DNA from 2 places in the Comamonas sp. FUJ_7 genome. Region 2 is predicted to be linked to the other one. Evidence: predicted binding sites of a transcription regulator. Region 2 holds the regulator's gene; the other holds the start of a gene.
What was found. Region 2 encodes LexA, which represses DNA repair genes until DNA is damaged. Its sites were predicted from a motif close to ACTGTATNNNNATACAGT; they were not measured.
Positions count from the first base shown of each region.

Region 1 (15,449 bases), on a different contig from region 2:
GGCTTTTGCCAGCGGTGGCGGCCAATACGGCAGCCAGGTGGCCTTGGGCCTGATTGGCATGGTCACGGCAGCCGGCCTTGGCATGCTGCTATAAAAATCAGAAGTCCTCTTCGGGTGGCTGCTGCTTGTCCACCACCTTGCGCACCACGTCACCGCCAAAGCCACGACTGGCCAGAAAGCGCATTTGCTTCATGCGCTCTTGCGGTGTCTGGGCCGGACTGCCAAACCTCTGCTTCCAGACCGCCCAGGCCCTCGCATGCTCGCTCCCCCGCAACTGCTCACTGGCTTGCCGCACGGTCTCATCATCCAGTCCCTTGCTGCGCAAGTCATGCAGCACGCGTGCCGTACCAAAGCGGCCTGCCTTGCTGCGAATGACTGACTCCACCACCCGCTCCACACTGATAAAACCACGCTTTTCCAGCTCGTCCAGAATGGCCGGCAAGTCGTCACCGTCTTGCACATGTGGACTCAGCTTGCGCAGCAACTCCAGCCGCGAATGCTCACGCTGCGCCAGCAGCTTCAGAGCACGCCCTTTGAGAGAGAGCTTGGCAAAGCTCATGCAACAAATCTCCAGAAATCAGAACAAACGTAAAAACAAAAAAGCGCAGGGGATACCTGCGCAAAGATGGCAACTTTTTTGCAAGGCCCGAGGCCTCAAAAACAGGCATGTACCAAACCAGTGACAGCGAGCAAGGGCCGCCCCGCAGCGAGGCTGTCGTCCCCCTCCCCTAGCGCGCTAGAGAAAGGGGGAAGCGGCAAAGCCGCTCAGGGGGAGTGATTACCCAATCACGCCGTCTTCATCGACACCGTTTTTATCGGCCTTCTTGCCCTTTTTGCCCTTGGCAGCCTCTTCCTCTGCCGCCACGGGAAGCAAGGAGATGCCCAGGCTTTCGCGCACCTTGTTTTCGATTTCGATGGCAAGAGCTGGGTTCTCGCGCAGGAATTCACGGGAGTTATCACGCCCTTGACCGATCTTCTCGCCGTTGTAGGCGTACCAGGCACCGCTCTTGTCCAGAATCTTGGCGTTCACGCCCATGTCCAGAATCTCGCCTTCGCGGCTGATGCCTTCGCCAAACAGAATGTCGAACTCAGCCACCTTGAAAGGAGGCGATACCTTGTTCTTCACGACCTTCACCTTGGTTTCGTTGCCGATGACTTCGTCACCCTTTTTGATGCTGCCGGTGCGGCGAATGTCCAGACGCACGGAGGCGTAGAACTTCAGCGCATTACCGCCGGTTGTGGTTTCGGGCGAACCAAACATCACGCCGATCTTCATGCGAATCTGGTTAATGAAGATGACCATGCAGTTGGTCTTCTTGATCGTCGCGGTGAGCTTGCGCAGCGCCTGGCTCATCAGTCGGGCTTGCAGGCCGGGCAGGGAGTCGCCCATCTCGCCTTCGATTTCGGCCTTGGGTGTCAGTGCGGCCACCGAGTCCACAACGATCAGATCCACCGCGCCCGAGCGCACCAGGCTGTCGCAAATTTCCAGCGCCTGCTCGCCGGTGTCGGGCTGGCTGATCAGTACTTCATTGAGGTTCACGCCCAGCTTCTGGGCATAGCTGGTGTCCAGCGCGTGCTCCGCGTCGATAAAAGCGCAGGTGCCGCCCTGCTTTTGCATCTCGGCGATGACCTGCAGCGTCAGCGTGGTCTTGCCCGAGGATTCAGGGCCGTAGATTTCGATCACGCGGCCACGGGGCAAGCCACCTACGCCCAGGGCAATGTCCAGACCCAGAGAGCCGGTGGAAACCACCTGAATATCTTGGATCGCCTCGCCCTCACCGAGCTTCATGATGGTGCCCTTGCCGAACTGCTTTTCGATCTGGGCCAGGGCGGCTGCCAGGGCTTTGGCTTTTTCGCCGTTGTCGGCAGCGGGGTTCTTGGCAATGGCGTTCATATCAGGCTCCAGGATAGGTGAATGACTGTCTGTGGCCAGCCCTGTCTTTGCATTCAGGCTGGATGCTTGAACAGTAGTTTATGAGTTTGTTCAGCACTTGTGTTGTAGTATTTAGTCAGTTTGCCTTACTATTTTCCATGAGCGAAATTGCCCCCGTCACCCCGCCCTCCGATGCCTGGCGTCAAACCCATCTGGGGCGTCAGCTCGGTCATGCCATGCGCCGCTTCGATGCGCGTGTGCTGCAGCTCATGGCCCGCGATATCGAGGTTCCGCTGGCCCTGTCCAACCTCGCGGCGCGCGACAAAGTGGGGGCGGCGCACATTCACATCACCCGCCACCTATCACTGGCGGGCGACCGTCTGACCGACCTGGCTGACAAGGCCGGCATGAGCAAGCAGGCCATGGCCGACCTGGTGACGCAATGCGAGGCTTGGGGCTTGGTGACGCGAGAGGCCGACCCGCATGACGCACGTGCCAAGCGAGTGCGCTTTACAGAGACAGGGCTGGCCTGGCTGCAGGCTTTTCACGACGCAGTAACGCAGGCCGAAGCCGAGTTCCGCGAAGCCGTGGGTGACGATGTGGCCACCGTAGTGGCGCTGGGTCTGGAGGCCTACGCCGACGGTTATTAGAGCGCTGCCATCACCCTGTATTGACGACTTGTTGACGCCAGCCATCTGCCATCAAGAATTGCGCCGAACCGTGCTGGGCCATCCCTACAATGGCAGCAAAAGTGCACTCAAGCACACATAACAAGCAGGAGACACTCATGCGCATACTGATTGCCGAAGACGACCAGGTGCTGGCGGATGGATTGCTGCGCACGCTGCGCAGCTCGGGTGCCGTGGTCAGCCACGTGGCCAACGGCAGCGAAGCCGATACCGCCTTGCTGACCAGCAGCGAATTCGATTTGCTGATTCTTGACCTGGGCCTGCCCAAGGTCCATGGCCTGGAAGTACTCAAGCGCCTGCGCGGGCGTGGCGATGCGCTGCCGGTGCTGATTCTCACGGCGGCCGATTCCATCGAAGAACGGGTGCAAGGCCTGGACTACGGCGCCGACGATTACATGGCTAAGCCCTTTGCGCTGTCCGAGCTGGAAGCACGCGTGCGTGCTCTGACCCGGCGCGGCATGGGCGGCGCCAGTTCCACCATCAAGCATGGCCCGCTGGTCTACGACCAGACCGGGCGCGTGGCCACCATCGACGGCAAGATGGTCGAGCTGTCGGCGCGCGAGCTGGGCCTGCTGGAGGTGCTGCTGCAGCGCGCGGGCCGTCTGGTCAGCAAGGACCAGCTGGTAGAGCGGCTGTGTGAATGGGGCGAAGAGGTCAGCAACAACGCCATTGAGGTCTATATCCACCGCCTGCGCAAGAAGATCGAGAAAGGGCCGATTCGCATCGCCACCGTGCGCGGTCTTGGTTACTGCCTGGAAAAGATAGCCCCCCCCTGAGCGGCTGCGCCGCTTCCCCCGAGGGGACGATGGCCTTTGCTGCTGGTGGGCGGCCCTTGCTGGCCATCCCTGAGTTGGAACACGCCAGTTTTACAAGCATGAAAATTTTTCAGCGTGAGCAGCGGTCCCTCTTTGGCGAGATCCTTGACTGGATGCTCACGCCCCTGCTGCTGCTGTGGCCCGTCAGTCTGGCGCTGACCTGGCTGGTGGCCCAGGGCCTGGCCAACAAGCCGTTTGACCGTGCGCTGGAGTACAACGCACAGGCGCTGGCGCAGCTGGTCATCGTGCAACGGGGCAAGGTGCAGTTCAATCTGCCGCAGTCGGCCAGCGAAATTCTGCGTGCCGATGAGTCGGACACGGTGTTCTTCCAGGTCAGCGGCACCAAGGGCGAATACCTGGCGGGTGAGCGCGACCTGCCGCGCCCGCCGGCCAGTGATGAAGCGCCACCCACAGGTACCGTGCTGCTGCGCGACGAAGAGTACAAGGGGATTGACCTGCGCGTGGCCTACATCTGGGTGCGCATGCCGCTGCCGGGCGAGCCCAATGCACTGGTACAAGTGGCCGAAACCCGCGAAAAGCGCAGCGTGCTGGCTACCGAAATCATCAAGGGCGTGATGCTGCCCCAGTTCGTCATCCTGCCGCTGGCAGCCTTGCTGGTGTGGCTGGCGCTGGCACGCGGCATCAAGCCGCTGCACCGGCTGGAAGAGCGCATTCGCGCGCGCAAGCCCGAAGACCTCTCTCCCATACACCACCGGGATGTGCCCCTGGAGGTCGTGCCTCTGGTCGATTCGGTCAACGATCTGCTGCAGCGGCTGGACGACTCCATCGCCACACAAAAGCGCTTTCTGGCCGATGCCGCTCACCAGCTCAAGACCCCGCTGGCCGGGCTGCGCATGCAGGCCGATCTGGCCCAGCGCGAGGGCTCGAACACCGAGGAGCTCAAGCGTTCTCTGGCGCAGATTGGGCGCTCCTCCATGCGCGCCACGCACACCGTCAACCAGCTGCTGGCACTGGCTCGGGCCGAAAGCGCCGTACCCGCCATGCAGGGCTGCAATCTGGTGCGCATCGTCACCGATGTGTTCCAGGACTGCCTGCCGCGCGCCATGGACAAGCACATCGACCTGGGCTACGAGGGTGCCAGCGCCAGCACGCCGGGCGTCTGGCTCAATGGCAATGCCACGCTGCTGGCGGAGCTGGTGCGCAACCTGGTGGACAACGCCATCAACTACACGCCATCGACCAACGAGCAGCCCGGCATGATCACCGTGCGCGTGCAAGCCGACCCCTTTGGCCAAACGCTGTTGCTGCAAGTGGAGGACAGCGGCCCCGGCGTCCCCCAGGCCGAGCGCGAGCTGATCTTTCAGCCTTTTTATCGTGCGCTGGGCAATGAAGCCGATGGCTCGGGCCTGGGTCTGCCCATCGTCATGGAAATCGCGCGCCAGCATGGTGCACAGGTGCTGCTGCAGGATGCCGCTGCCGGTCAGACGCCCCCTGGAGCCCGGTTCACCGTACGCTTCAAAGCCCTGCCGGCTCCGTCTTCAGACCGCTGAAATCTGCACCAAATTGGTGCCCCATCGAAGAGCCAAAGCCGCGCCAGCTATGGCTTTGCGCCCATTTTGGTGCCCGCCAAATAGCGGAAACTGCGTATTTTGCAAATCAATGCTTACCCTAGAATGATTTCCACTATAGGTTGCACCGAGAGTCAGCACTTGCGCTCTACAGATGCAATCAATCGGACCTACTGGATTCTGGGAGCTATTTGATGCAACGTCGTCACTTTATCTACACCGCCGCTGCTGCTGCAGTCGCTTCTTCCTTGCCCGGCCTGGCTGCGGCACAGGAGACATCACGCCCGCTGCGCATCGTCGTGCCCTTCCCCGCTGGCGGCTCTACCGACATGGTGCCCCGCAATATGCAGGACGTGCTGCCCAAGCTGCTGGGCGGCCAGGCTGTCGTGATTGAAAACAAGGCCGGCGCTGGCGGCTCCATCGGCATGGCCGAAGTGGCCCGCGCCACCGACGGCGTGACCTTTGGTATCGCCACCCTGTCCACCCACGGCGTGAACCCTGCCGTGTTCAAGAAGCTGCCCTACAACGCCACCAATGATTTCGTGGGCGTGACCGAGGTCGTCAAGGCCCCCGGCGTGCTGGTGATCAACCCCAAGCTGATCCCTGTGAAGACCTTTGCCGAATTTGTGGACTACCTCAAGGCCAACCCCGGCAAGATCTCTTATGCCACACCCGGCAACGGCACCATCGGCCACATGTGGGGCGCCCAGTTCCTCAAGAGCACGGGCACGGACATGCACCACATCCCCTACCGCGGTGCGGGCCCGGCCATCAACGATGTGCTGGGCGGCCAGGTGCCGGTGTACTTCGACCAGGTGGCGTCTTCGCTGCCCCACATCAAGGCCGGCAAGGTGCGTGCGCTGGCCGTGTCCTGGCACGAGCGCCTGGATGTGCTGCCCGATGTGCAGACCTATGCCCAGGCCGGTCACCCCGACCTGAACGATCCTTCCTGGTTCGGCCTGGTCGCCCCCAAGAACACGCCTGCCGCGCAAGTGGAGCGCGTGCAAAAAGCCATTGTTGCGGCTCTCCAGGATCCTGCCGTGCAAAAGCGCATGGCCGCTCAGGGCCTGTACCCCTCTGGCACCACCAGCGCTGACTTCACCAAGCAGATCTCCAGCGAAGTGGCCAAGATGAAGAAGGTGGCCGCTGCCGCCAATATTCATCTGGATTAAAAACAGGAGCTGATTGCGCTTGTCGCAATTGGGTTTCCAATACAAAAGGCCTGCAAATGCAGGCCTTTTGTGCGCTAGCAGCTATTAAATTACTTTCTGCAGGTCTGCAAAGCCTTGGGCATCAGGTTCTTGCCCGCCAACGCAACCACCTCGCTGCGGAAGGTCGGCGTGGCCTTGGGCAGACGCAGGGCATACGTGGTCACATCGGGACGCTCTTGCACCACGCGGGCCGAACGAACGCCCTGACGTGCGTAGATCGCCAGCTGTCGCTGCGCGGCCTCTTCCGTCGAAAAACGTCCCAGCGACAAGCCCGGCTCAAAACTGCCGCCGGCACGGTCAAAGTCGATATTCATCAGGCGCAGCTCACCGCGCTTGCGATCCAGAAACTCGGCGTCGGGGAACTTGCCCATGTAAACCATCCAGCGCCCGTTCTGGTGGCTGGGCACCAGCTCCCAGTCGCTCTTGGGCTTGCCTGCCAGCGCACGGCGAATGCTGTCGGCCTGCGCCTCATCAATGCCGCTGGCCTGATAGCAGGCCTCAGCCTCCTTCTTGGCTTCCTTCACAGGCTCCTTGGGCGCTTTATCTTCCTTGGGCTCCTGGGCTTTGGCCGCTTCCGGCTTGGCTTCTTCCTGCGGCTGCACTTCCTGAGGCACAGGCGCACTGTCCTCAACCTGCGGCGCTAAGGGCTCGGGCTCCGTGCTGCTGGACTGCTGCACCGGCTGTACCGGCTGCGGCAAGAACTCCAGCGCATCGGGCCTGATCTGCTCTTGCAGGCGCTGCGGCTCGGATTGCACCTCGGGCGCCAGCCCCATGCTGGCCAGATAGCCGTGGCTCCACATGTAATAGCCCGCATTAGCGAGGAGCAGCAGCACAAAGACGATTCTCAGCATGGCGTTCTCATATCAAGGTTTGCGTTAGGTTACAGCCTCTGCATAGCTTGTGAAATCGGCGCCCCGCCGCAACGGCGGCGTTCCCTCCCATAGCGCAAAGCGCGTAGAGAGAGGAGGAAGACGCGAAGCGGCTCAGGAGGTGGCCCATTCAATTCTGTATTGGAGTGCTGGCCGGGCGCACGCTGATTTCCGAACTGGTCACTGCCTGCACACCGGCCGCCGTGCGCACCAGAAAGCCGCCATCCGCAGCCACACCCTCGGCCATGCCTGTCGTGCCATCGCTCAGGTTCACCTCGCGGCCCGCCAGCAGGTCACGCTGGGCAAAGCGCTGCATCAGCGGGGCAAAACCATGCTGGGCAAAGCTCTGCACCTCGGCCACCAGATTGGGCAATATGCAGGCCAGAGCCGTGGGGGCGTCCAGCGCAGCATCGAGCTCCTGGAGGCAGGCCGGAGCCGTGCGCATGCCGTCACCGGGGCGCGGCCGCACATTGATGCCAATGCCGATCACCACATAGCGCGGTGCGCTGAAGTCATGCTGGTGCGTGCCCACAAAGCTGGCGGTCTCGATCAGAATACCGGCCAGCTTGCGGTCGCCCTCCAGCCACAGATCATTGGGCCATTTGATGCCGATCTTGGGCGCTGCACCCAGAGCACTTGCAACAGGCAGACGAGGCTGCAGGCTCTCGGCCACGCTCACGCCCACGGCCAGCGATAGCCCCGACCAATCCTTGGGTGCCAGCGGCAAGCCCAGCGAGAACATCAGCGAATCACCGACACCACTAACCCAGTTGCGGCCCAGCCGGCCACGCCCTTGCGTCTGCTGCTCTGCAATCAGCAGCACCGGCTCCGTCAACCCCTCACGCGCACGACGCATGAGCTCGGTGTTGCTGGAGTCGATGCTGGGCAGCACCTCAACCGTAAAGCCCGGCAGCTGCGGTGCAATGGCTTCCCACAAGGCTTCGGCATTCCAGTGAATCGGCTGGGTCATTTCTCTTTATCCAAATCTAAAACTGGCGCATCTCTCAAATCAGGGATGCCGAGCAAGAGCCGCCTCGCGGCGAAGGCATCGTCCCCCTCCCATAGCGCGAAGCGCGTAGAGAGAAGGGGAAGGCGCGCAGCGCCTCAGGGGTTGCTTGCAGGCATCGGCGGTTTCCAGCCCCTTTTCGGCGCCAGCATCGTCCCCCGGCAGTTCGCCGCACCGCAGTAGCAAGCGTATTCGGCCTTGAGCTTCTTGGTGTAGCGCTCTTCCACCATCAGGCCGTAGTCGTAGTTCAGCTCTTCACCGGCTGCAATATTGCGCAGCGCAATGATGTAGATGCGGCCATCGACCTCGTCGGTGTAGCAGTTGGGATCGCAGCTGTGATTGATCCAGCGCGCAGAGTTGCCCTTGTGCGTGGCATCGATCACACGCTCGTCATCGACCTGGAAGTAGAAGGTGTGATTGGGCTGGCTGGGGTCGTGTGGATGGCGATCCTGAGCTTGCTGCCAGTCAATCACTTCACCCACATACTCAATAATGGTTTCGCCTTCCGCAATATCCTGCGCGGCGAAAACGCCTTTGCCATGCACGCCGGAGCGCCGAGTCTGGATGCGACGGCCTTTTGATGAGGCCAGGGATGTGCGGGGCATGTTTTCTCTGATACTTTGAATATGCACACATGTGCGCATGCGCGCGCGTGAGAAGCGGATTGTATGAGCCTGAGCACTATGAGTGGCTCGGGTGGTTAATGACGACGAGAACACACAATGACTAAAACCCTGGTGATTGCAGAGAAGCCTTCTGTCGCACAGGACATCGTCCGTGCACTGACCCCGGTGGCAGGCAAGTTCGAAAAACACGATGACTATTTCGAATCCGACAGCTATGTGGTGACCAGTGCGGTCGGCCACCTGGTGGAGATTCAGGCGCCCGAGGAATTCGACGTCAAGCGCGGCAAGTGGAGCTTTGCCAATCTGCCAGTCATCCCCCCGCGCTTTGACCTCAAGCCCGTGGACAAGACCAAGACGCGTCTGAACGCTGTGGTCAAACAGGCCAAGCGCAAGGATGTGACCGAACTCATCAACGCCTGTGACGCGGGACGCGAAGGTGAGCTGATCTTCCGCCTGATCGAGCAATACGCAGGCGGCGCCAAGGGCGGACTGGGCAAGCCCGTCAAGCGCCTGTGGCTGCAGTCCATGACGCCGCAAGCGATCCGTGACGGCTTCAACAATCTGCGCAGCGATGCCCAGATGCAGGGCCTGGCCAGCGCCGCGCGCAGCCGCTCCGAAGCCGACTGGCTGGTGGGCATCAACGGCACGCGTGCCATGACGGCCTTCAACTCGCGCGACGGCGGCTTCTTCCTCACCACCGTGGGCCGCGTGCAGACGCCTACGCTGTCGCTGGTAGTGGAGCGCGAAGAAAAAATCCGCAAGTTCGTCAGCCGCGATTACTGGGAAGTGCATGGCACGTTCGACGCGCAAGCTGGCCAGTACCTGGGCAAGTGGTTCAACCCGCAGTGGAAGAAGTCCGACGATGCCGAAGCCAAGGCCGACCGCCTGTGGAACAAGGCCGAGGCCGATGCCATTGCCGCCGCTGTGCGCGGCAAGCCTGCCACCGTTACCGAAGAGAGCAAGCCCACCACGCAGGCCTCGCCCCTGCTGTTCGACCTGACCAGCCTGCAGCGCGAAGCCAACGGCAAGTACGGCTTCTCGGCCAAGACGACTCTCGCGCTGGCGCAAAGCCTGTACGAGCGCCACAAGGCCCTGACCTACCCACGTACCGACGCGCGTGCCCTGCCCGAGGACTATCTGCCCGTGGCACGCCAGACTTTCGACATGCTGGCCACCAGCGGCATGCGCCATCTGGCACCGTTTGCGCAGCAGGCGATCAATGACAACTACATCCGCCCGACCAAGCGCATCTTCGACAACAGCAAGATCTCGGATCACTTTGCCATCATCCCCACCACACAGGCCCCCACAGGCCTGAGCGAGGCTGAGCAGAAGCTCTACGACCTAGTCGTGCGCCGCTTTATGGCAGTGTTCTTCCCCAGCGCCGAATACCAGGTGACCACCCGCATCAGCAAGGTGGAGCAGCACAGCTTCAAGACCGAGGGCAAGGTGCTGGTCAAGCCGGGCTGGCTGGCCATCTACGGCAAGGAAGCTGCCAACGAAGTGGAAGACGCCAAGGAAGGCGACAAGGGTCAGCCCCTGGTGGCCGTGCAGCCTGGCGAGCAGCCACGCACCGACCATGCCGATGTCAAGGGCCTGAAAACCAAGCCGCCTGCACGCTACAGCGAAGCCACGCTGCTGGGCGCCATGGAAAGCGCCGGCAAGCAGATTGACGACGAAGAGCTGCGCAGCGCCATGCAGGAAAAGGGCCTGGGCACGCCAGCCACGCGCGCGGCCATCATCGAAGGCTTGATTACTGAAAAGTACATGCTGCGCGAAGGCCGCGAGCTGATCCCCACGGCCAAGGCCTTCCAGCTGATGACACTGCTGCGTGGACTGGGTGTGGAAGAGCTCTCGCGCGCCGACCTGACCGGCGAGTGGGAGTACAAGCTGTCGCAGATGGAAAAGGGCCAGCTCTCGCGCGAAGCCTTTATGCAGCAGATTCAGGCCATGACCGAGAAGCTGGTCAAAAAGGCCAAGGAATACGACCGCGACACCATCCCCGGCGACTACGCCACGCTGGCCACGCCCTGCCCCAACTGCGGCGGCGTGGTCAAGGAAAACTACCGCCGCTACGCCTGTACGGGCGCAGACGGCCACAGCGCAGGCTGCGGCTTCTCGTTCACCAAGTCACCCGCAGGCCGCACCTTTGAGACGTCCGAAGCCGAGCAATTGCTGCGCGACCGCCGCATTGGCCCGCTGGAAGGTTTCCGCTCCAAGGCGGGCTGGCCTTTTGTGGCCGAAGTGGCCATCGTGCATGACGAAGAAGCCAAGAACTACAAGCTGGAATTCGACTTCGGCGACGACAAGGATTCCGAGGACACCGGCGAGATCGTGGACTTTGCCAGCCAGCAGCCTCTGGGCCCCTGCCCCAAGTGCGGCTCGCCCGTCTTCGAGCATGGTGCCAACTATGTCTGCTCCAAGGCCGTTCCCACGCTGGCGCAGACCACGCCCAGCTGCGACTTCAAGAGCGGCCAGATCATCCTGCAGCAGCCCATCGAGCGCGAGCAGATGACCAAGCTGCTGCAGACCGGCAAGACTGATCTGCTGGAGAAGTTCGTCTCCAACCGCACACGCCGCAACTTCAAGGCCTTCCTGGCCTGGGATGGTGCAGCAGGCAAGGTGAACTTCGAGTTCGAGCAGCGCGAGGGCAAGTACCCGGCACGCAAAACTGCTGGCGCAGCGACCAAGACCACAGCCGCTGCAAAGAAGACAACGGCTGCTGCCAAAAAAGCCGCCACAAAAACCACCAAGGCTGCTGCTGTCAAAAAGCCGCGCACCGTCAATGCCACGCTGTCACCCAGCGCCGATCTGGCAGCAGTGATCGGTGATGCTCAGACCTCGCGCCCCGAGGTCATCAAGAAGCTGTGGGACTACATCAAGGCCAACGGTCTGCAGGATGCCAAGGACAAGCGCGTGATCAACGCCGATGCCAAGCTCAAGCCCGTTTTCGGCAAGGACCAGGTCAATATGTTCGAGCTGGCTGGCATCGTGGGCAAGCATGTGAGCTAAACACGCTCAGAAGCGGTCTGCAAGACGCTCAACGTAAACGCTGCACGGGAAACCTTGCAGCGTTTTTTCATGCCCCACATCGTCGGCAACGCGTAGGTACACCCACGACATGCCTTTATGTTCTCTATCCGCTATAAGCATTGATATGAATGCAAACGATGACCTGATGACGATGACGGCCACCGGCCTTCCCTCCCTGCAACCTGCTCGCCCCATTGCACTGGAGGGTGCATCCAACTTCCGAGATCTCGGCGGCTACAAGGGCCGCGACGGACGCAGCCTGCAGTGGCGCAAGCTTTACCGCTCGGCCCACCTGGCGCACCTGACCCCGCAAGACCTGTCCCAGCTGCAAACGCTGGGCATCACCCGCAGCGCCGACTTTCGCGGTGTGGACGAGAGCACCCATTTCGCCTATCAATGGCCTCAGCTTGACCGCCATGCGCTGGTGGTGGAGCCCACGGTGGTGCAGCGTGCACAGTCCATGATGGAGCAGGGCCTCAAGCTCACCGCCGAAGTCACCGAAGAGTTCATGCATGAAACCTACCGCAGCTTTGTGAATGACTACAGCCAGCGCTTTGCCCAGTTCTTTCACCTGCTGCAGGACAGCGATGCCCCGCTGGTCTTTCACTGCACGGCCGGCAAGGACCGCACAGGCTGGGCTGCCGCCTTGCTGCTGACATCGCTGGGTGTGGATGAGGATCAGATCATGGAGGACTATCTGCTCACCAACCAGTACTTTGCGCGCCCTTCTTCATCCGTTCTGGGCACCATGCCAGCCGATGCGCTGGATGCACTCTGGCGCGTACAGCCGTCCTACCTGATGGCTTCGGTAGAGCTTGTGCGAGCGCAGTACGGAAGCGTTAATCGCTATCTCAGCGAAGCGCTGGGTGTGGATGAAACAGCCCGCGAGCGGCTGGCCGATTTGTATCTGGAAAACTAATCAACTTTGATAGCTTTGAGCGCATACCAGTATTGGGTTAAAAGGGTTTTTTACTGATAACAGCCAGTTACAGCAGGGTATCTGGAGGCCGCTACCATGGGCCTCATCACCCGCAATGGATGCGGACAAGGAAATACCCATGCGCAAATGGCTCACTCTGGCCGCAGCAGCCGTCACGCTGGCGCTGACGGCCTGCTCCGGCACCATGCCAAGCTCTTCCAGCCCCAACAGCTCCACAGGCGTGGAAGTCTTTGGTACCGTGGATACCGGCATCAGCCGCACCTGGTAAGCCTTTTCCAGACTGCAGGCTCAAAAAAGCCCACCGCGCTTGATGCACGGCGGGCTTTTTTCTTTGAAGCTGTGATTAGCGGCTGACGTTGGCGTCGGCCACGGTCAACGCGGTCATGTTCACGATACGTCGTACCGTGGTGCTGGGTGTCAGCACATGCACGGGCTTGGCCGCGCCCAGCAGCACCGGGCCAATCGCAATACCGCCACCGGCCGCCTGCTTGAGCAGGTTGTAGCTGATGTTGGCTGCGTCGATATTGGGCAGCACCAGCAAGTTCGCATCGCCCAGCAAGGTGCTGTTGGGCATGAGCTTGCCACGGGCAACGCTGTCAATGGCCACGTCGCCGTGCATCTCACCATCGACTTCCAGCCAAGGCGCCTGCTGGCGCAGCAGCTCCAGAGTCTGACGCATCTTCACAGCGCTGGGCTGGTTGCTGGAGCCAAAGTTGGAGTGGCTCAGCAAGGCCGCCTTGGGCTTGATGCCAAAGCGCATCATTTCCTCGGCCGCCATGATGGTGATCTCTGCCAGCTGTTCGGCCGAGGGGTCATAGTTCACATGGGTGTCCACCAGGAAGACCTGACGCTCGGGCAGCAACAGACCGTTCATGCAGGCATAGGTTTCAATCCCCGTGCGCTTGCCAATGACCTGGTCAATGTAGTTCAGGTGCAGGTGCGTGTTGTGCCAGGTGCCGCAGATCAGGCCATCGACCTCACCCTTGTGCAGCAGCATGGAGCCGATCAGCGTCAGGCGGCGGCGCATTTCGATCTTGGCAATGGGCTCGGTAATGCCCTTTCGCTCCGTCATGCGGTGGTAGCTCTTCCAGAAGTCGCGATAGCGGGGGTCGTCTTCGACGTTCACCACGTCGTAATCACGACCCTGCTCCAGGCGCAGGCCGAACTTTTCAATGCGCTGGGCAATGATGGCGGGGCGTCCGATCAGCGTGGGGCGCGCAATGCGCTCGTCCACCACGATCTGGGCCGCACGCAGCACACGCTCTTCCTCACCCTCGGCATAGGCCACGCGCTTCTTCGCGGACTTCTTGGCGGCCATCACGATGGGCTTCATCATGGTGCCCGACGCGTAGACAAAAGTCTTCAGATGTTCGCGGTAGGCATCCATGTCCTGAATGGGGCGCTTGGCCACGCCAGCGTCTGCAGCAGCCTGGGCCACGGCGGGCGCCACGATCAGCATCAGGCGCGGATCAAAAGGCTTGGGAATCAGGTACTCGGGGCCAAAGCTCAGCACCTCGCCCACATAGGCTTGCGCGACTTCTTCGGACTGCTCGGCCTGTGCCAGCTCGGCAATCGCATAGACGGCAGCGATCTCCATCGAGGTGGTGATGGTGGTCGCACCGCAGTCCAGCGCACCGCGGAAGATGTAGGGGAAGCACAGGACGTTGTTGACCTGGTTGGGATAGTCCGTGCGTCCCGTGGCGATGATGGCGTCGTCGCGCACCGCCTTCACATCTTCGGGAATGATTTCAGGATTGGGGTTGGCCAGCGCGAAGATGATGGGCTTGGCCGCCATCTTCTTGACCATGTCCTGCTTGAGCACATTGCCGGCAGACAGGCCCAGGAAGGCATCGGCGCCCTCGATCACCTCGCCCAGCGTTCGCATCTCGGTCTTCTGGGCAAACAGCGCCTTGTCCGGATCCATCAGCTCGGTGCGGCCTTCGTAGACCACGCCCGCGATGTCGGTCACAAACACGTTCTCGCGCTTCAGACCTACTTCCAGCAACAGGTTCAGGCAGGCCAGGGCCGCAGCACCGGCGCCCGATGCCACCAGCTTGATGTCTTCAATCTTCTTGCCCGCAACCTTCAAGGCGTTGACCATGGCCGCCGCCACGGTGATGGCCGTGCCGTGCTGGTCGTCGTGGAACACGGGAATGTTCATACGCTTGCGCAGCTCGCGCTCGACATAGAAGCACTCAGGCGCCTTGATGTCTTCGAGGTTGATGGCGCCAAAGGTAGGCTCCAGCGCGGCGATCACTTCCACCAGCTTTTGCGGATCCTTTTCGTCGATTTCGATGTCGAACACATCTACGCCGGCGAACTTCTTGAACAGCACGCCCTTGCCTTCCATCACAGGCTTGGAAGCCAGTGCACCGATATCGCCCAGACCCAGCACGGCCGTGCCGTTGGAGATCACGCCCACCAGATTGCCGCGACTGGTGTACTTGAAGGCCGCAGCGGGGTCCTTGACGATTTCCTCGCAGGGCGCAGCCACGCCGGGCGAGTACGCCAGAGCCAGATCATGCTGGTTGGCCATGGGCTTGGTCGCCATGATGGCCACCTTGCCGGGCTTGGGGAACTCGTGATACTCCAGAGCAGACTGGCGCAGCAAAGCGCGTTTATCAATCGAGGTAATGGGCTTGGTGTCGGACATCAACAGTCTCCAGCTCGCAATTTGAGGCATCCGCAGTAACGACTCTCTCCGGGTTCATGGCCCAGCCCTCCTACCACTGCAGATAAAGGAATCGGGCTTTGGATTGTAGGCCGTGCGCTATCAAAAAAAGAGAGGTAGCAGTACAGCACTTCAGGTCAAACTGCTGTGACTGTTGAGCATCAATCAAGAGGTGATCATGGCCCCA
Region 1 covers NZ_JBXXZI010000008.1:10,505-25,953, reverse strand. Annotated here, with positions in the region: gene AC2I9W_RS12845 (MgtC/SapB family protein) at 1-94, shown strand, start outside; gene recX (recombination regulator RecX) at 98-559, opposite strand; gene recA (recombinase RecA) at 779-1,894, opposite strand; gene AC2I9W_RS12830 (MarR family winged helix-turn-helix transcriptional regulator) at 2,032-2,523, shown strand; gene AC2I9W_RS12825 (response regulator) at 2,661-3,338, shown strand; gene AC2I9W_RS12820 (sensor histidine kinase N-terminal domain-containing protein) at 3,437-4,888, shown strand; gene AC2I9W_RS12815 (tripartite tricarboxylate transporter substrate binding protein BugE) at 5,101-6,078, shown strand; gene AC2I9W_RS12810 (SPOR domain-containing protein) at 6,168-6,968, opposite strand; gene AC2I9W_RS12805 (biotin--[acetyl-CoA-carboxylase] ligase) at 7,117-7,956, opposite strand; gene AC2I9W_RS12800 (SET domain-containing protein) at 8,091-8,597, opposite strand; gene AC2I9W_RS12795 (DNA topoisomerase III) at 8,715-11,630, shown strand; gene AC2I9W_RS12790 (tyrosine-protein phosphatase) at 11,776-12,570, shown strand; gene AC2I9W_RS12785 (hypothetical protein) at 12,710-12,859, shown strand; gene AC2I9W_RS12780 (NADP-dependent malic enzyme) at 12,935-15,244, opposite strand.
Region 1: recA (recombinase RecA) is a predicted target of LexA. The motif match lies at 1,952-1,969, and genes of this name have one in related genera.

Region 2 (15,449 bases):
AGGCAAGCGCGTGTAGCTATGAAATCAGAAGTTTCCATCAGTCTTTGTCTGCCGCTGGCGCAAAGGCCTGCAGCGGCTCCAGCGGTGGAAAGTCGCCGCTTCGACGGGCCTGCATGGCTGTGACGGCCTCCATCACATGACGGTTGCTCCAGATGCCGCTTTGCAGCCAGCCCATTTGCTGCAGGGAGTCACTCACGCTGTGATCGCGTGCGTAGTTCAGAGCCTGCTTGCTGCCCCAGATGGCCACAGGCGGCTTGGCTGCAATTTCACGCGCGCAGGCCAGCGCTGCGGTGACGGCGGCTTCGTGGCTGTCATAGACGGCATTGAGCAGGCCGTGGCTGGCCGCCTCCTGCGCGCTCATGCGCCGGCCGGTATAAGCCAGTTCCTTGACGATGCCCAGTGGCATGAGTTTGGGCAGGCGCTGCAGGCTGCCCAGGTCGGCTGTCATGCCGATATTGATTTCCTGAATGCAGAAAAACGCCTCGGCGCTGGCATAGCGTATGCAGGCCGTGGCGATCAAATCCAGCCCGCCCCCGACGCAGCCGCCCTGAATGGTGCAGATCACAGGCATGCGCAGGGCTTCGATTTTGTTGAACGTGGCTTGCAACTGCGCCAGTGTGTCGATGAGGGCGGCCCGCCCTTCGGGGGTGCGGTCGTTGGGGGCAAAGCTGGGATCGGCAAAGGTGTCCAGTGCCATGCCCGCACAGAAATGCTTGCCCGTGCTGCTGATGACCAGAGCACGGGCAGTGCCGCTGCGGTGAAGCTCATCCAGCACGGCGTCCAGCTCCTGCCAGAACCTGGGGTTCAGGGTGTTGAAGGCGTCGGGGCGATTGAGCACCAGATGGGCAATGTCATCGCTTTGCTCCAGCCGAAAGCAACTCAGCTTCATGGCGGGCAAAGCATCGTCCGATGTGGCGCAGGGGGTAGAGGTGTGGGGGCTGGATGGTGTGTGCGACATGGCACAGATGGTGGCCCGGTGCTGTGATGGATGGAAGTCCTCGGTGTGACTGGGCTTCCCGGTAATTTCCCCAGTTTTTAATGAAAAAGGCCTGCAACGCAGGCCTGTCAAGCGCAAGTAGCTATGAATTTAGCGCTTCTTGTTGCCCAGAATACCACCCAGCACGCCGCGCAGAATTTCCTTGCCCAGGTTGTTGCCCATGGTGCGCATGGTGGACTTGGCCATGGTCTGTACCAGACCGTCATGCTGGCCGCCGCGCGGGCCGGTGCGGCCGAACAGCAGCTCTTTGAGCCCATCCATCATGGAGTCCGAAGTGCTGGCTTGCTGCGCCGCACCGGCCGCCGCTGGCGCTTCGCCGGGCTTGGCGGGAGTGGCGCTGCCAGCCCGGTCGCGCAATAGCTCGAAGGCGGATTCGCGATCCACCGCTTCTTCATAGACGCCTGCGACCAGAGAGTCGCTGATCAGGGCCTTGCGCTGGTCGGGCGTGATGGGCCCGAGCTGGCTGCCGGGCGGGATGACAAACACGCGCTCGGTCACGCTGGGGCGGCCTTTTTCGTCGAGGAAGCTGATCAGCGCCTCGCCCACGGCCAGCTCGGTAATGGCCGCGGCAATATCCAGGCCGGGGTTGGGGCGCATGGTGGAGGCCGCAGAGGCCACGGCCTTCTGGTCGCGCGGAGTAAAGGCGCGCAGTGCGTGCTGCACGCGGTTGCCCAGCTGGCCTAGCACGCTGTCGGGCACGTCCAGCGGGTTCTGGGTGACGAAATACACGCCCACTCCCTTGGAACGCACCAGTCGCACGACCAGCTCGATGCGCTCAATCAGAACCTTGGGGGCGTCGTTGAACAGCAGGTGGGCCTCGTCAAAGAAAAACACCAGCTTGGGCTTTTCAGGGTCGCCAATTTCGGGCAGTTGCTCGAACAGCTCGGACAGCAGCCAGAGCAAAAAGGTCGAATACAGGCGCGGCGCATTCATTAGCTTGTCGGCGGCCAGCACATTGATCACGCCCATGCCGTTGGCGCCGGTCTGCATCAAATCGTTGATGTCGAGCATGGGCTCGCCAAAGAATTGGTCGCCCCCCTGGCTTTCAATGGTCAGCAGGCCGCGCTGTATGGCGCCCACGCTGGCGGCGCTGATGTTGCCGTATTGGGTGGTGAACTGCTTGGCGTTGTCGCCCACAAAGGTGAGCATGGCGCGCAGGTCTTTGAGGTCCAGCAGCAGCATGCCGTTGTCATCGGCAATCTTGAAGACCAGTGTGAGCACGCCCATCTGCGTGTCGTTGAGGTTCAGCATGCGGCCGATGAGCAGTGGCCCCATGTCCGAAATGGTGGCGCGCACAGGATGACCTTGCTCGCCAAACACGTCCCACAGCGTGGTCGGGCATGCTAGGGGCTCTGGCAGCTCAATACCTCTATCCTTGAGCGAAGCGGCGAGTTTGTCGCCGATTTTTCCGCTTTGACTGATACCGCTCAAGTCGCCTTTGACGTCGGCCATGAAAACAGGTACGCCAATTTGTGAGAAGCTCTCAGCCAGTTTTTGCAGGGTGACGGTTTTGCCGGTGCCTGTCGCTCCGGTGATCAGGCCATGCCGATTGGCCAGTCCGGGCAGCAGGGCACATTCTGTGGCAGAGTGCTGGGCAATCAATAAGGGTGAAGCCATTTCGGGTTTCCTCTGAGGGGGGCTTACAGTCAAAAGTAAAATCTCACCCGCTAGGTTAAATCAAATATCAAAGGATTCCCTGTGGCAGGACACAGCAAATGGGCCAACATCCAGCACCGCAAGGGTCGCCAGGATGAAAAGCGCGGCCGTATCTGGACCCGCATCATTCGTGAAATCATGGTGGCAGCCCGTCAGGGCGGCGGTGATCTGACGGCCAACCCACGTCTGCGACTGGCAGTGGACAAGGCCAAGGCGGCCAACATGCCGGCCGACAATATCAAGCGCAATATCGACAAGGCCACCGGCAATCTCGATGGCGTGACCTACGAAGAAATTCGCTACGAAGGCTATGGCATCGGCGGCGCTGCCATCATCGTCGACACAATGACGGACAATCGCGTACGTACGGTGGCCGAGGTTCGCCATGCTTTCAGCAAGCATGGCGGCAATATGGGCACCGAAGGCTCGGTGGCTTTCCAGTTCAAGAACGTGGGGCAGATTCTGTTTGCTCCAGGCACGGACGAGGAAAAAGTCATGGAGATTGCCCTGGAAGCTGGCGCCGATGACGTGATTACCGATGAAGAGGGTGGCATTGAAGTGCTGACCGCACCGGGCGACTTTGAAGCCGTGCGTGATGCACTGCAGGCGGCAGGCCTGACGCCTGATATGGCCGAAGTGACCATGCGCCCTGAAAACACCATCGCTCTTGAAGGCGACGACGCAGCTCGCATGCAGAAGCTGCTGGACATGATTGAAGACTTGGATGACGTTCAGGACGTCTACCACAACGCAGACCTATGAAAATTCTTGTGATTGGCGGCGGTGGCCGTGAGCACGCTCTGGCGTGGAAATTGGCCGAATCGCCCAAGGCGACCAAGGTGTATGTGGCTCCCGGCAACGGTGGTACAGCCCTGGCTGGCGGCAAGCTGGAGAACCTCAACATCACCGATGTGAAGGCTCTGCGCGAATGGGCTCAGGCCGAAAAGATCGCTGTGACCGTGGTGGGCCCGGAAGCTCCCCTGGCTGCCGGCGTGGTCGATGAGTTCCGTGCCCATGGCCTGAAGATTTTTGGCCCGACCAAGCAAGCTGCCCAGCTGGAGTCGTCCAAGGCGTTCTCCAAGGACTTCATGGCACGCCATGGCATTCCTACGGCGCAGTACGAAACCTTTACCGATCCCGTCGCCGCACACGCTTATGTGGATCGGCTGGGGGCACCCATCGTCGTCAAGGCCGACGGCCTGGCTGCCGGCAAGGGCGTGGTCGTGGCCATGTCGTTGCAGGAAGCTCACGATGCCGTGGACTTCATGCTGGTGGACAACAAATACGGCGTGACCCACAACGAAGGTGGTGCGCGTGTGGTGATCGAGGAGTTCCTCGATGGCGAAGAGGCCAGCTTCATCGTGCTGTGCGACGGCAAGAGCGCGCTGGCGCTGGCTACCAGCCAGGATCACAAGCGCCTCAAGGATGATGACCAGGGACCCAATACAGGTGGCATGGGTGCTTACTCGCCCGCTCCTGTGGTGACGGCCGATGTGCATCACCGCGCTATGCGCGAGATCATTCTGCCCACCATCCGTGGCATGGAAAAAGACGGCATCACCTACACCGGCTTCCTGTATGCGGGTTTGATGATCGACAAGGCCGGCCAGTTGAAGACGCTGGAGTTCAACTGCCGCATGGGTGATCCCGAGACCCAGCCCATCATGATGCGCCTCAAGAGCGATCTGGTCGATGTGATGCTGGCAGCCACTGAAGGCAAGCTCGATCAACTGGAGCTGCAGTGGGATCGCCGCACCGCTCTGGGTGTGGTCATGGCCGCTGCCGGCTACCCAGAAGCGCCCCGCAAGGGTGATGTCATCACCGGCCTGCCTGCAGCAGCCGACGATGCGATGGTCTTCCACGCTGGAACCCAGCTGAATGACGAAGGTCTGCCCGTGACCAGCGGTGGTCGCGTGCTGTGCGTGACTGGCTTGGCCGATAGCGTCAAGCAGGCGCAGCAGAAGGTGTATGCCGTGGCTCGCAGCATCCATTTCGATGGCGCTCAGTACCGCCGCGACATTGGCTTCCGTGCCGTGAAGAAGGCTGACTGATGACGCAGAACTCCTCAACTTCCGTGGCTGACCAGTTGCCTGCGACCGAGGTTCGTGAGTACCTGATGGGACTGCAGGCCCGAATCACCGAAGCGCTGGAAGCGATTGAAGGTGAGGAGGGTGTACGCTTTCTGGCCGATGCCTGGCACAAGGCTCCCGGCGAGAAGCTGCAGGGTGACGGCATCACCAAGATCATGGAAGGTGGTCGTGTGTTTGAGCGCGCAGGCTGTGGCTTTTCGCATGTGCGCGGGCCGCAATTGCCTCCCTCGGCCACCCAGCACCGCCCTGAGCTGGCGGGTGCTCCGTTTGAAGCCATGGGGGTGTCGCTTGTGTTTCACCCGCGCAATCCCATGGTGCCCACGGTGCACATGAATGTGCGCATGATCTCGGCAGGCCATGAAGGCCAGCCCAAGACTTGCTGGTTTGGCGGCGGCATGGATTTGACGCCGGTCTACGGCTTTGAAGAAGATGCCGTGCACTTCCACCAGACCTGCCGCGATGCGCTGGCTCCATTTGGCGATCAGCTCTATCCGCGCTTCAAGACCTGGTGTGATGAGTATTTCTACCTCAAGCACCGAGATGAACAGCGCGGCATTGGCGGCATCTTCTTTGATGACTTCAGCGAGCTGGGGCAGCAAGGCAGTTTTGCCATGCTGCAGTCGGTAGGCGATGCCTTCCTCAAGTCTTATCTGCCCATCGTGGAGCGCCGCAAAGATGCGCAGTACACGCAGCAGCAGGTGGACTTTCAGCGCTACCGCCGTGGCCGCTATGTGGAGTTCAATCTGGTCTGGGACCGTGGCACGCATTTTGGCCTGCAGTCCGGTGGCCGTACCGAGTCCATCTTGCTGTCCATGCCACCCCATGCGGACTGGAGCTATCAGCGGGAAGATGCGCCAGGAACTCCTGAGCGCGAGTTGCTCGACAAGTTCCTGATCCGCCGCGATTGGCTGTAAGGCGACAAATCCTTGCTGATTGCGTGCATAAAGCCCTGTCAGCAAGGAAATCTCTAGAAAACTATAATTTCCATAGCTGGATGCGCAATCAACAATTGGCGCATCAACCTTTTTCAATGCGTGAAAAGCTCAGGTCTTGTACGGACCGTACGCTTACGCTAACCCAGCCCTGATACGGGCGTGGTGCGGCACACGCTATATTGATCCCATCATTTACTGATCCCATCGCCTGATGACCACCTCCACCAAATCGGATTCCGCAGCCAAGCGCGACGTCACCAAACTTCAGCGAGCCATTGTTGACGGTCTCGAAGACGTTAAGGCCCACGACATCCAGGTGTTCAACACCGAAGCGCTGTCCCCGCTGTTCGAGCGCGTGATCGTGGCCTCCGGTACCTCCAACCGCCAGACCAAGGCGCTGGCCTCCAGCGTGCGCGAAGCCGTCAAGGAAGCAGGCTTTCCCGTGCCCCGCCAGGAAGGTGAGCAAAACGGCGAATGGATCATCGTGGACTGCGGCTCGGCCGTCTGCCACATCATGCAGCCCGCCATTCGCCAGTACTACCGCCTGGAAGAAATCTGGGGCGAGACACCTGTGCGCATGAAGCTGGGTGCAGCCAAGCCCAAGCCCGCTGAGCTGGCTGCCAAGAAGCTGGCCGCCAAGATGGCGGTGGAAAAGGCTGCTGCAGAAAACACAGTGGTCGAGAAAAAAACTGTCGCCAAGAAGGCCGCAGCCAAGAAGCCAGCCACCAAGACTGCAACAGCGGCTGCCAAGCCCGCAGCCAAGAAGCCCGCTGCAAAGTCTGCTGCTGCCAAGTCTGTGAAGACCGTGGTGGTCAAGCCCAGCACACCCCGTACCGCCAAGACCGCTGCGACCAAGCCCGCTGCCAAGCGTGCACCCCGCGCCAAGGCGTAAATGAAGTTGACCATCGTGGCCGTAGGTCTGCATGTGCCCGATTGGGCACAGACGGCCTACGACGATTACGCCAAGCGCTTTCCGCCCGAACTCAAGGTCGAACTCAAGGCCGTCAAGACCGAGCCACGTGGCTCCAAGACGCTGGAGACCTTGTATGCCGCAGAGCGCAAGCGCATCGAGGCGGCCATTCCTCGCGGCACCCGTATCGTGGTGCTGGATGAGCGTGGAGCCAATCTGACCACCAAGGCGCTGGCCCAGCGCCTCAAGGGCTGGCAGCTGGAAAGCGATGATGTAGCCTTGGTCATTGGGGGGCCCGATGGGCTGGACCCTACGTTCAAGGCCGCTGCGCATGATCGCATTCGCCTATCTGACCTGACCTTGCCGCACGCCATGGTGCGTGTGCTGCTGATTGAGCAGTTGTATCGTGCCTGGTCGGTTAATGCCGGCCACCCCTATCACCGTGAGTGATTCACTGCAAGGCGGCGTAGCGTGCAATTTTGCGTGCTGCGTGATACTATGATTTTGATAGCCGTTTGCGCTTGGTACATAAGCGCTAACGGCCTTTTTCATTCAAAGTCATGACGCCCTTTATCTACCTCGCATCCCAAAGTCCTCGCCGTCGTCAGCTGCTGGAGCAGTTGGGGGTGGCGCATGAGTTACTGCTGCCTAATGCAGCGGGTGATATTGCCGAGGATGCCGAAGCCATAGAGGCAGAGCGCAAAGGTGAAGCCCCGCGTGACTATGTGCAGCGCGTGACAGAAGGCAAACTTGAGGCCGCCGTGGCGCGCCATGCACGTCGCGGGTTGGCAGCTGCCCCCATTCTGTGCTCCGACACTACGGTTGCACTGGGTACGCAGATTCTGGGTAAGCCTGAGGACGAGGCGGATGCGCGCCGCATTCTGCGCTTGCTTTCGGGCACGGAGCATGAGGTGTTGACTGCCATCGCGATGCAAAGTGGAGCTCAGCGTCTACAGGCCTTGTGTGTCTCGACAGTTCACTTTGCACCCATGAGCGAAGCTCAGATTGATGCCTATGTGGCGTCTGGTGAGCCCATGGGCAAGGCTGGTGCCTATGGCATACAGGGCAGGGCGGCAGCACATATTGCAGAAATTCGCGGCAGCTATTCAGCCATCATGGGATTGCCGGTCTATGAAACTGCCCAGTTGCTGCGCCAGCTGGGCTGGTCACTCTGAGGCCTAGCCAAGACCTGGTACATAACAAGGCTCCTGAACTCAGCGCAGGTTTGGGACTCCAACCCGCTAGGGCATGCTTAACATGCTGGCCGTCTTGCGTCTGCCATGTGGGCGTCGCACACTGGGTGCAGCCGAATTGCAAGACCTATAAAGAAAGAACGACAGTCAATGCAGCAAGATATTTTGATCAACTGGTCGCCTCAGGAAACGCGGGTGGCGATCGTCGAAAACGGAGCGGTGCAGGAATTGCACATGGAGCGCCCGTTGGAGCGTGGGCTGGTGGGCAATATTTACCTAGGCAAGGTCTCGCGTGTGCTCCCCGGCATGCAGTCGGCTTTCATCGATATTGGTTTGGAACGCGCAGCCTTCTTGCATGTGGCCGATGTGTGGCAGCGTCAGGACAATGGCGAAGCCCCCATGTTTGCGCGCAAGGATCAGCCTCTGGTTCCTATCGAAAAACAGGTGTTTGAAGGCCAGTCCATCATGGTGCAGGTCATCAAGGACCCCATAGGCACCAAGGGTGCACGCCTTTCCACGCAGATCAGTGTGGCCGGGCGATTGCTGGTGTTCTTGCCGCAGGACGACCATATCGGTATCTCCCAGAAGATTCCACAAAACGAACGCGATGCCTTGCGCGCACGCCTGCAGGAGCTGGTGGGAACCAAGGAAAGCGGCGGCGGTGGTGGCTTTATTTTGCGCACCAATGGTGAAGAATCCAGCGACGCTGAGTTGGCCGACGACATTCGCTATCTGCGCAAGACCTGGGCGCGCATCAAGGATGCTGCACAAAAGCTGCCCGCCATGTCCGTGCTGCATCAGGACCTGAATCTGCTGCAGCGCGTGCTGCGGGATCTGGTGGGCGAGAACACCCAAAGCATTCGCATTGACTCCAAGGAGCAGTTTGCTCTGCTCAAGACTTTCGGCCAGGAATACATGCCTGCCGCCGTGCCCAAGCTGGCCTTGTACAAGGGTGAGCGACCCATCTTCGACCTCTACAGCATAGATGAGGAAATTGCCCGAGCCCTGGGGCGCAGAGTGGATTTGAAGTCTGGTGGCTACCTGATCGTCGATCAGACCGAAGCCTTGACCACGATTGACGTCAATACCGGCGGTTATGTCGGTGCGCGCAATTTCGATGAGACTATTTTCAAGACGAATCTGGAAGCCGCACATGCCATTGCGCGTCAGCTGAGACTGCGCAATCTGGGGGGCATCGTCATCGTGGACTTTATCGACATGGTGCGGGAAGACCACCAGAGCGAGGTGCTCTCCGAGTTCCGCCGCCAACTGGCCCGCGACCGCGTCAAAACCATGGCCGGAGGCTTCTCGCAGCTGGGCCTGGTGGAGATGACGCGCAAGCGCACGCGCGAGTCTCTTGCCCAGATGCTGTGCGAGCCTTGCGCAGCTTGCTCCGGCAAAGGCAATGTCAAGACGGCACGCAGCATTTGCTATGAAGTGCTTAGAGAAATCTTGCGCGAGGCGCGTCAGTTCAACCCCCACGAGTTCCGCGTCGTCGCATCGCCCAAGGTGGTGGAGATGTTCCTTGACGAGGAAAGCCAACACCTGGCCAGCCTGTCGGACTTCATTGGCAAGCCCATCTCGCTGCAGGCCGAAACGGCGATGGCGCAGGAGCAGTACGACATCGTTTTGCTGTGAGTCAGTGGGCATCGCGATCCTGATCTGCATGATCACGTTTTAATGAGCAAGGGGAAATTCTGAAAGGAATCTCCCCTTTTTTGCATCAAAGGCTTGGTAAATGCTGAGATATGGGTCTCGGCTTGTGATTTTGAACTGCGACTGAATTGAATCAACGCCTGTAGATGAAGATGCTGAGCGAGACTAATTGGTTTTGTGCTTGCTGGCTGCAACCCGAATGGGGTCTGCAAGCGCAGAGAGTAAAGCTGAGATTGCTGGAGTTACATCAGAGGCGGACTGAGCAAACCTTTGGGTGAATGACATTGAGGCTTAGGTTAAGGGGGATCCCGTGCATCTTTTCAGGAGGCCTGTTCGCGCCTCTTTGCCAAAATTATGTCGCTGTGGCGGCTTGTAGATGGTTCTTGAACCTCGGCCTGAGGGGCAGTCATCGCAATCTGCTTCATTGGTGTCTGTTGGTAAATTGTCTGTAGGATATTTCAGCTGCTTATGTAAAAGTGTTGATCTGTTTCAGTTTCTCGCTCATTTTTTGGGGGCTACATGGTCCACGACCTGCAATACAGCTTTGCTTCGCGTTTGAATTCTTGGATCAAGCATTTGAAGGCGGCAGAGCCTTGTGAGTCACAGCAAGGTGCTTATGCACTGGTGATCGAGAATTGGGTGAGAGTTAACTCAGATATGGGAGCTCCACCGCAATTTTTGCAAGCTCTGAGGCGCAGGCGACTCTGTGAAGAACATGGCTGGCATGGGGTGGGTACCAATGTCGCGTACTGGGATCTGGATGATGTTCAATCAGTGCGGATTTACCTGCATGACGACGGCACCATCGTCGTACAGCAAATGGATGCTGACAATCTTCAGATTCTCTTCACACTACCTGGCCGCGGAGGAGCACTGAATGAGTCTTTGCTGTCTGAGAGAGGGGACTCTCTTCCCTAGGATAGGTGTCAGATCTCTTTTTCAGGGACTGTAGCCTGTGATTCAATCACGGGCTTTTAGGCTTGTGGGGCAGCTTGCTCGGCCAAAGCCATGCGCTCTAGTGCAGCACAGACATCTGCCATGCGACCAGAGATGAAAAGACATTCTGGATGCTTGCCGGGTTCATGCTGAACGATTCTTAGCGCTTTATAAGGAGTACTTTTCATCTGTGTGCTGACAGTTGCTGGCACTGCTAGCAGTTGCGAGGGGTCTCTGGAAGCTCTGGACCGCGATATGGCGCTGCTTTTGGGATCGCGACTGCGGTTGGCCCGCATAAAAGGAATGCGGTGGCGAGTGATTTTGAGGTTGGAATATTCCTTGCTGGAAGATTCGGCGGCAGAGGGAGAGGGCACCGTATTCGGCTCCAGGCTGGCGGCAAGCATAGAGGATGGGTCTTTCTGACTGGGGAGGTTGAAAGACTGAAGTGATGTGGCGAATCCCATTTGGCAACTCCTTGTGATGATCAGGATCATCGGAATGGATAAGGGCAGGACTGCATTTTTCGAAAATAGCTCCGCCCAGGGCGAAGCTCAATGGCTTCGCACCTACCTCTGGGGCTGGAGTGTTAGATTAAGAAAGGACTTCAACGCCGTACTGTTGAGCTGTCGCTGAATGGATCGCAAGGTCGTTACATGAACATGCTGTTGCGGATCAGGCCCACGGCCAAGCCTTCAATGGCAAATGGCTCTTCTGGAGCTACGTGAATGACCTTGTAGTCAGGGTTTTCAGGCAGCAGCTCAATGCCTTGAGGTGTGCGTTTGAAGCGTTTGACGGTGACATCATCTCCTAGACGGGCGACCACAATCTGTCCATTGCGCGCTTCGTGTGTCGATTGAACGGCCAGCAGGTCACCGTCCATGATGCCTGCATCCCGCATGGACATGCCGCGTACTTTGAGCAAATAGTCGGGCTTGGCGGCGAACAGGCTGGGCTCTACGGAATAGCTTTGATCGATATGTTCCTGCGCCAGAATAGGCGAGCCTGCAGCCACGCGGCCGACCAGGGGTAGTATCAGAGGAGCCATAGCCGACAACGGCAAGGCGAACCTGGTTCCGCGCGCCGCGTTGATATTGCGCACGGTCTCTGCACGTAGACGAATGCCTCGGGAGGTACCGCTGACCAGATCGATCACTCCTTTGCGGGCCAGTGCTTGCAGATGTTCTTCAGCTGCATTGGCAGACTTGAAGCCGAAGGTGCTGGCAATCTCTGCTCGTGTCGGTGGTGCGCCAGTGCGCGCGATGCTGGACTGGATGAGATCCAGTATCTGCTGCTGGCGGGCAGTGAGCTTGGGGTGGTCCATTGGCATTCCTTGATCAATCGAGGATGAGGGCTGTATTTTCATCCAGTACCTGTATTTTTAATCAGTTTGAAGAGGACTGCAAGTGGAGCGTGGCAAAAATATCGTCATATTGGGGACAGGTGGCACGATTGCAGGGGTGGCAGATCAGGCGGGGGCGAATGTTGGCTACCGAGCGGCTCAGTTGGAGGTGAGCGAATTGCTGCAGGCGGTGCCTGGTTTGCAGCGGAGTGCAAGCCAGGGTGAACTGCAGGTTGAACAGGTTGCTCAGCTCGACAGCAAGGACATGGATTACGTCACATGGCGGGCATTGGCGCGCCGTTGTGCAGAGCTGTTGGTAGATGAGGAAGTGGCCGGCATTGTCATTACCCACGGTACCGATACTCTGGAGGAAACTGCATGGTTTTTGCAATGCGTACTCCAGCCTGTGAAGCCCGTTGTACTGACATGTGCCATGCGCCCCGCCACGGCAATTTCTGCTGATGGACCCGGTAATTTGCGCGATGCGGTTGTTTGTGCTGCGGATGCGCAGGCTGCAGGTCGAGGAGTGCTGGCTGTGGTGGCTGGACGCATCTTTACAGCGCTGGAAGTGCGTAAATCTCACCCTTATAGAGTAGATGCCTTTGAAGGCATTGACTCGGGAGCGCAAGGCTGGGTGGAGGAGGGGGCTGTGCGCTGGGCGCAAGCCGTGCCCCGTCAACTTGGTTTGGAGGGGCTTCCATCCGCTCAGGCACTGCCAGAGCCGCAAGCTTGGCCTTTGGTCGAGATGCTCACTAGTCATGCTGGCTATAACCATGTGGTGGCCATGACATTGCTGAAGGCTTGGCATGCGGTTGGTGTGAGAGGTGTAGTGGTGGCTGGAACTGGCAATGGAACGGTCCATCAAGCGCTGATTCCAGCCCTGGATTGGGCGCAAGAGCAAGGCATGTTTGTGAGGCTGACCACCCGTTGTGAGCAGGGACAGGTGGTGCAGGCCGCAGGAGTGACGGATCCTCTGGTGAGTACGCTGCCTGCAGTCAAGGCCAGAATCAGTTTGATGCTGGAGCTGATGGGCTGGCCACGCACCGATAGGTGCTAGATACCGAGAACATGGTCAATGGGATCTGAGGAGATCGGTAAACACCTCTTTCAGGCTGCAGCTCAAGGCCATCAAACGGGGAGGTGTTATGTATTTTTATAACTGAGCTGCATGAGATGTGGTGCTCAGAATAAAAAAGGCTGGTGTTTCCACCAGCCTTCAGGGCAGCTTTTCTATAGTGCACTTCATATGCGGAGCGCACTATGACCGAGAGATCAAGTGTTCAGGATGCCAGCGCAGCCAGAGCACGCTCAGTGATTTCTTCCACGGAGCCAGTACCGCTGATCGCGCGGTACTTGGGGGCCGCTGCAGCGTCAGCTTTGGCCCAGTTGCTGTAGTAGTCGACCAGAGGGCGGGTCTGGTTGCTGTAGACATCCAGGCGCTTCTTGACAGTTTCTTCCTTGTCGTCTTCACGCTGAACCAGGTCTTCACCGGTCACGTCGTCCTTGCCTTCCACCTTTGGGGGGTTGAACTTGACGTGATAGGTTCGACCAGAAGCAGGGTGGCTGCGGCGGCCGCTCATGCGTTCGATGATGGCATCGAAGGGCACGTCGATCTCCAGCACATAGTCCAGCTTCACGCCGGCGGCCTTCATGGCGTCGGCCTGGGGGATGGTGCGGGGGAAGCCGTCAAACAGGAAACCCTTGGCACAGTCGGGCTGAGCAATGCGTTCCTTGACCAGATTGATGATCAGATCGTCGCTGACCAGTTGGCCTGCATCCATCACGGCCTTGGCTTGCAGACCCAGAGGAGTGCCAGCCTTGACGGCAGCGCGCAGCATGTCGCCTGTGGAGATTTGAGGGATACCGTACTTTTGGCAAATAAAGGCCGCTTGAGTGCCTTTGCCGGCGCCGGGAGCACCCAACAAAATCAGTTTCATGGAAATCCTTGAGGAGAGTAGAAATTCTTGCTGACCGAGGCAGGCGGGTGGACGCCTGTAATCCTCATGTCATATTTTTTCGCGGGCAAGGATAGCATGCACTAGACCAACAGAGCCTTACACAAGCTAGGCAAAACTGTCACAAGTGCGGCCAATTGGAGGTTGGTATCCGCTGCAAACGCGATTACTGTAGTTGTAATTCAAGTACAGGTAGTCTTACATGCGCTATTTGGACTATGCGGAAAGTATAGCTAGCAGCCCTTATCTGTATTGGGTCTAGGCTTTTTTAGACTGAGCGGTTAGAGGAATTAAGCTGATAAAGGAATTAGCGGCAGAAACTTGCAAGGTATTGTCAGCAAAGACGAGCGTCACCAAAGTTCCTCAGCCTTTGCTTTAATGCTGTGCGCTTGCTCAAGCGGCTTACGAGCGCTGTGTCAGTGCGAGAAGACGGCGCGCACGCGCTCAAGGTCTTCGGGGGTGTCCACGCCAGCGCCGGGCGCATCAGGGGTGATGTGTACCGCAATACGGTGTCCATGCCATAAGGCTCTCAGTTGCTCAAGCTGCTCCATGGCCTCTGTCGGGGCAGGAGGAAGCTGCGGGAACTGACGCAGAAAGCCCGCTTTGTAGCTATAGATGCCGATATGGCGCAATGGTGCGAAACCTGTGTGTCCGTGCTGAGGGGCCGCTGTCTCCCACCACTTTTCATCAGAGTGGTCGCGAGAGAAAGGGATGGGAGCGCGACTGAAGTAGTTGGCCAATCTGCTTGCATCGCAGACGACTTTCACCACATTGGGGTTGCGGTAGTCAGCCAGGCTGCTGATGGGGTGTGCTGCCGTACCCATGCTTGCTTCGGGGCGGGCCAGCAGCAGTTGAGCGACAGCATCAATCAACTTGGGATCGATCAACGGTTCGTCACCTTGCACGTTGACAACCACATCGTTGCCTGAAAGGCCCAGCAGTGAGCAGGCCTCGGCCAGGCGGTCACTGCCGCTGGGGTGATCTTTGCGGGTGAGGATGGCGTGAACGCCATGCTCTGAGCAGGCGCGCAGAATGCTCTCGTCATCGGCGGCAACCACGCAGCGCGCGGCCCCGGCCAATGCAGCGCGTTCCGCCACGCGCACGATCATAGGCAGGCCGGCAATATCAGCCAGTGGCTTTCCGGGCAAGCGCGAGGATGACAGGCGGGCTGGAATCAGTACCGTGTAGCTCATGGCTTTTATTGCTCGTCGCTCAGCTCTTCGTCGGACAAAGGTCGTGCTTCATTTTCTAGCAGCACAGGGATGCCATCGCGAACAGGATAGGCCAGGCGCGCGCTATGGCTGATCAGCTCCTGATGCTCGCGGTCAAAGCGCAGTGGGCCCTTGGTGACGGGGCAGACCAGTAGTTCAAGAAGTTTGGCATCCATGGGGAATCCTGCAATCAATGAGTGGGCAGCCGGGAGGGCTGCAAATGTCTGAAGTCTGAGAACTGGCGCTAATGATAGTCAGCCTGTGCGGTCTGTTGCGCAAACTGCGGCCAGTCTCGTATCCAGCAAGTGCCAGAATTCGTCGGGCAGTTGCAACTGCAAAGGCACAGCCCAGGCATCAGGGTGTTTGCGCCAGAGCTTGACTGCATCTTTTTCAGTGCAAATCAATGGATTTTCCTTACCCAGCTTTCGGCTAAAGCTCTCGAAATCATAGTGATCTGGCAAGGCCTGTGTTGCTGCAGGGAGCACGCCCTGTGTCGCCAGCATGGAAAAAAACGATTCAGGGCGTGCTACAGCAGCCACAGCCTCTATCGGTCGATCGCTGAGGTCTTTCA
Region 2 covers NZ_JBXXZI010000001.1:658,286-673,734, reverse strand. Annotated here, with positions in the region: gene AC2I9W_RS03060 (enoyl-CoA hydratase-related protein) at 38-889, opposite strand; gene AC2I9W_RS03055 (helicase HerA-like C-terminal domain-containing protein) at 1,088-2,614, opposite strand; gene AC2I9W_RS03050 (YebC/PmpR family DNA-binding transcriptional regulator) at 2,696-3,415, shown strand; gene purD (phosphoribosylamine--glycine ligase) at 3,412-4,704, shown strand; gene hemF (oxygen-dependent coproporphyrinogen oxidase) at 4,704-5,657, shown strand; gene rsfS (ribosome silencing factor) at 5,890-6,570, shown strand; gene rlmH (23S rRNA (pseudouridine(1915)-N(3))-methyltransferase RlmH) at 6,571-7,038, shown strand; gene AC2I9W_RS03025 (Maf family protein) at 7,149-7,763, shown strand; gene rng (ribonuclease G) at 7,932-9,419, shown strand; gene AC2I9W_RS03015 (hypothetical protein) at 9,957-10,355, shown strand; gene AC2I9W_RS03010 (hypothetical protein) at 10,412-10,837, opposite strand; gene lexA (transcriptional repressor LexA) at 11,023-11,694, opposite strand; gene AC2I9W_RS03000 (asparaginase) at 11,777-12,769, shown strand; gene adk (adenylate kinase) at 12,993-13,649, opposite strand; gene kdsB (3-deoxy-manno-octulosonate cytidylyltransferase) at 14,084-14,860, opposite strand; gene AC2I9W_RS02985 (Trm112 family protein) at 14,866-15,054, opposite strand; gene lpxK (tetraacyldisaccharide 4'-kinase) at 15,133-15,449, opposite strand, start outside.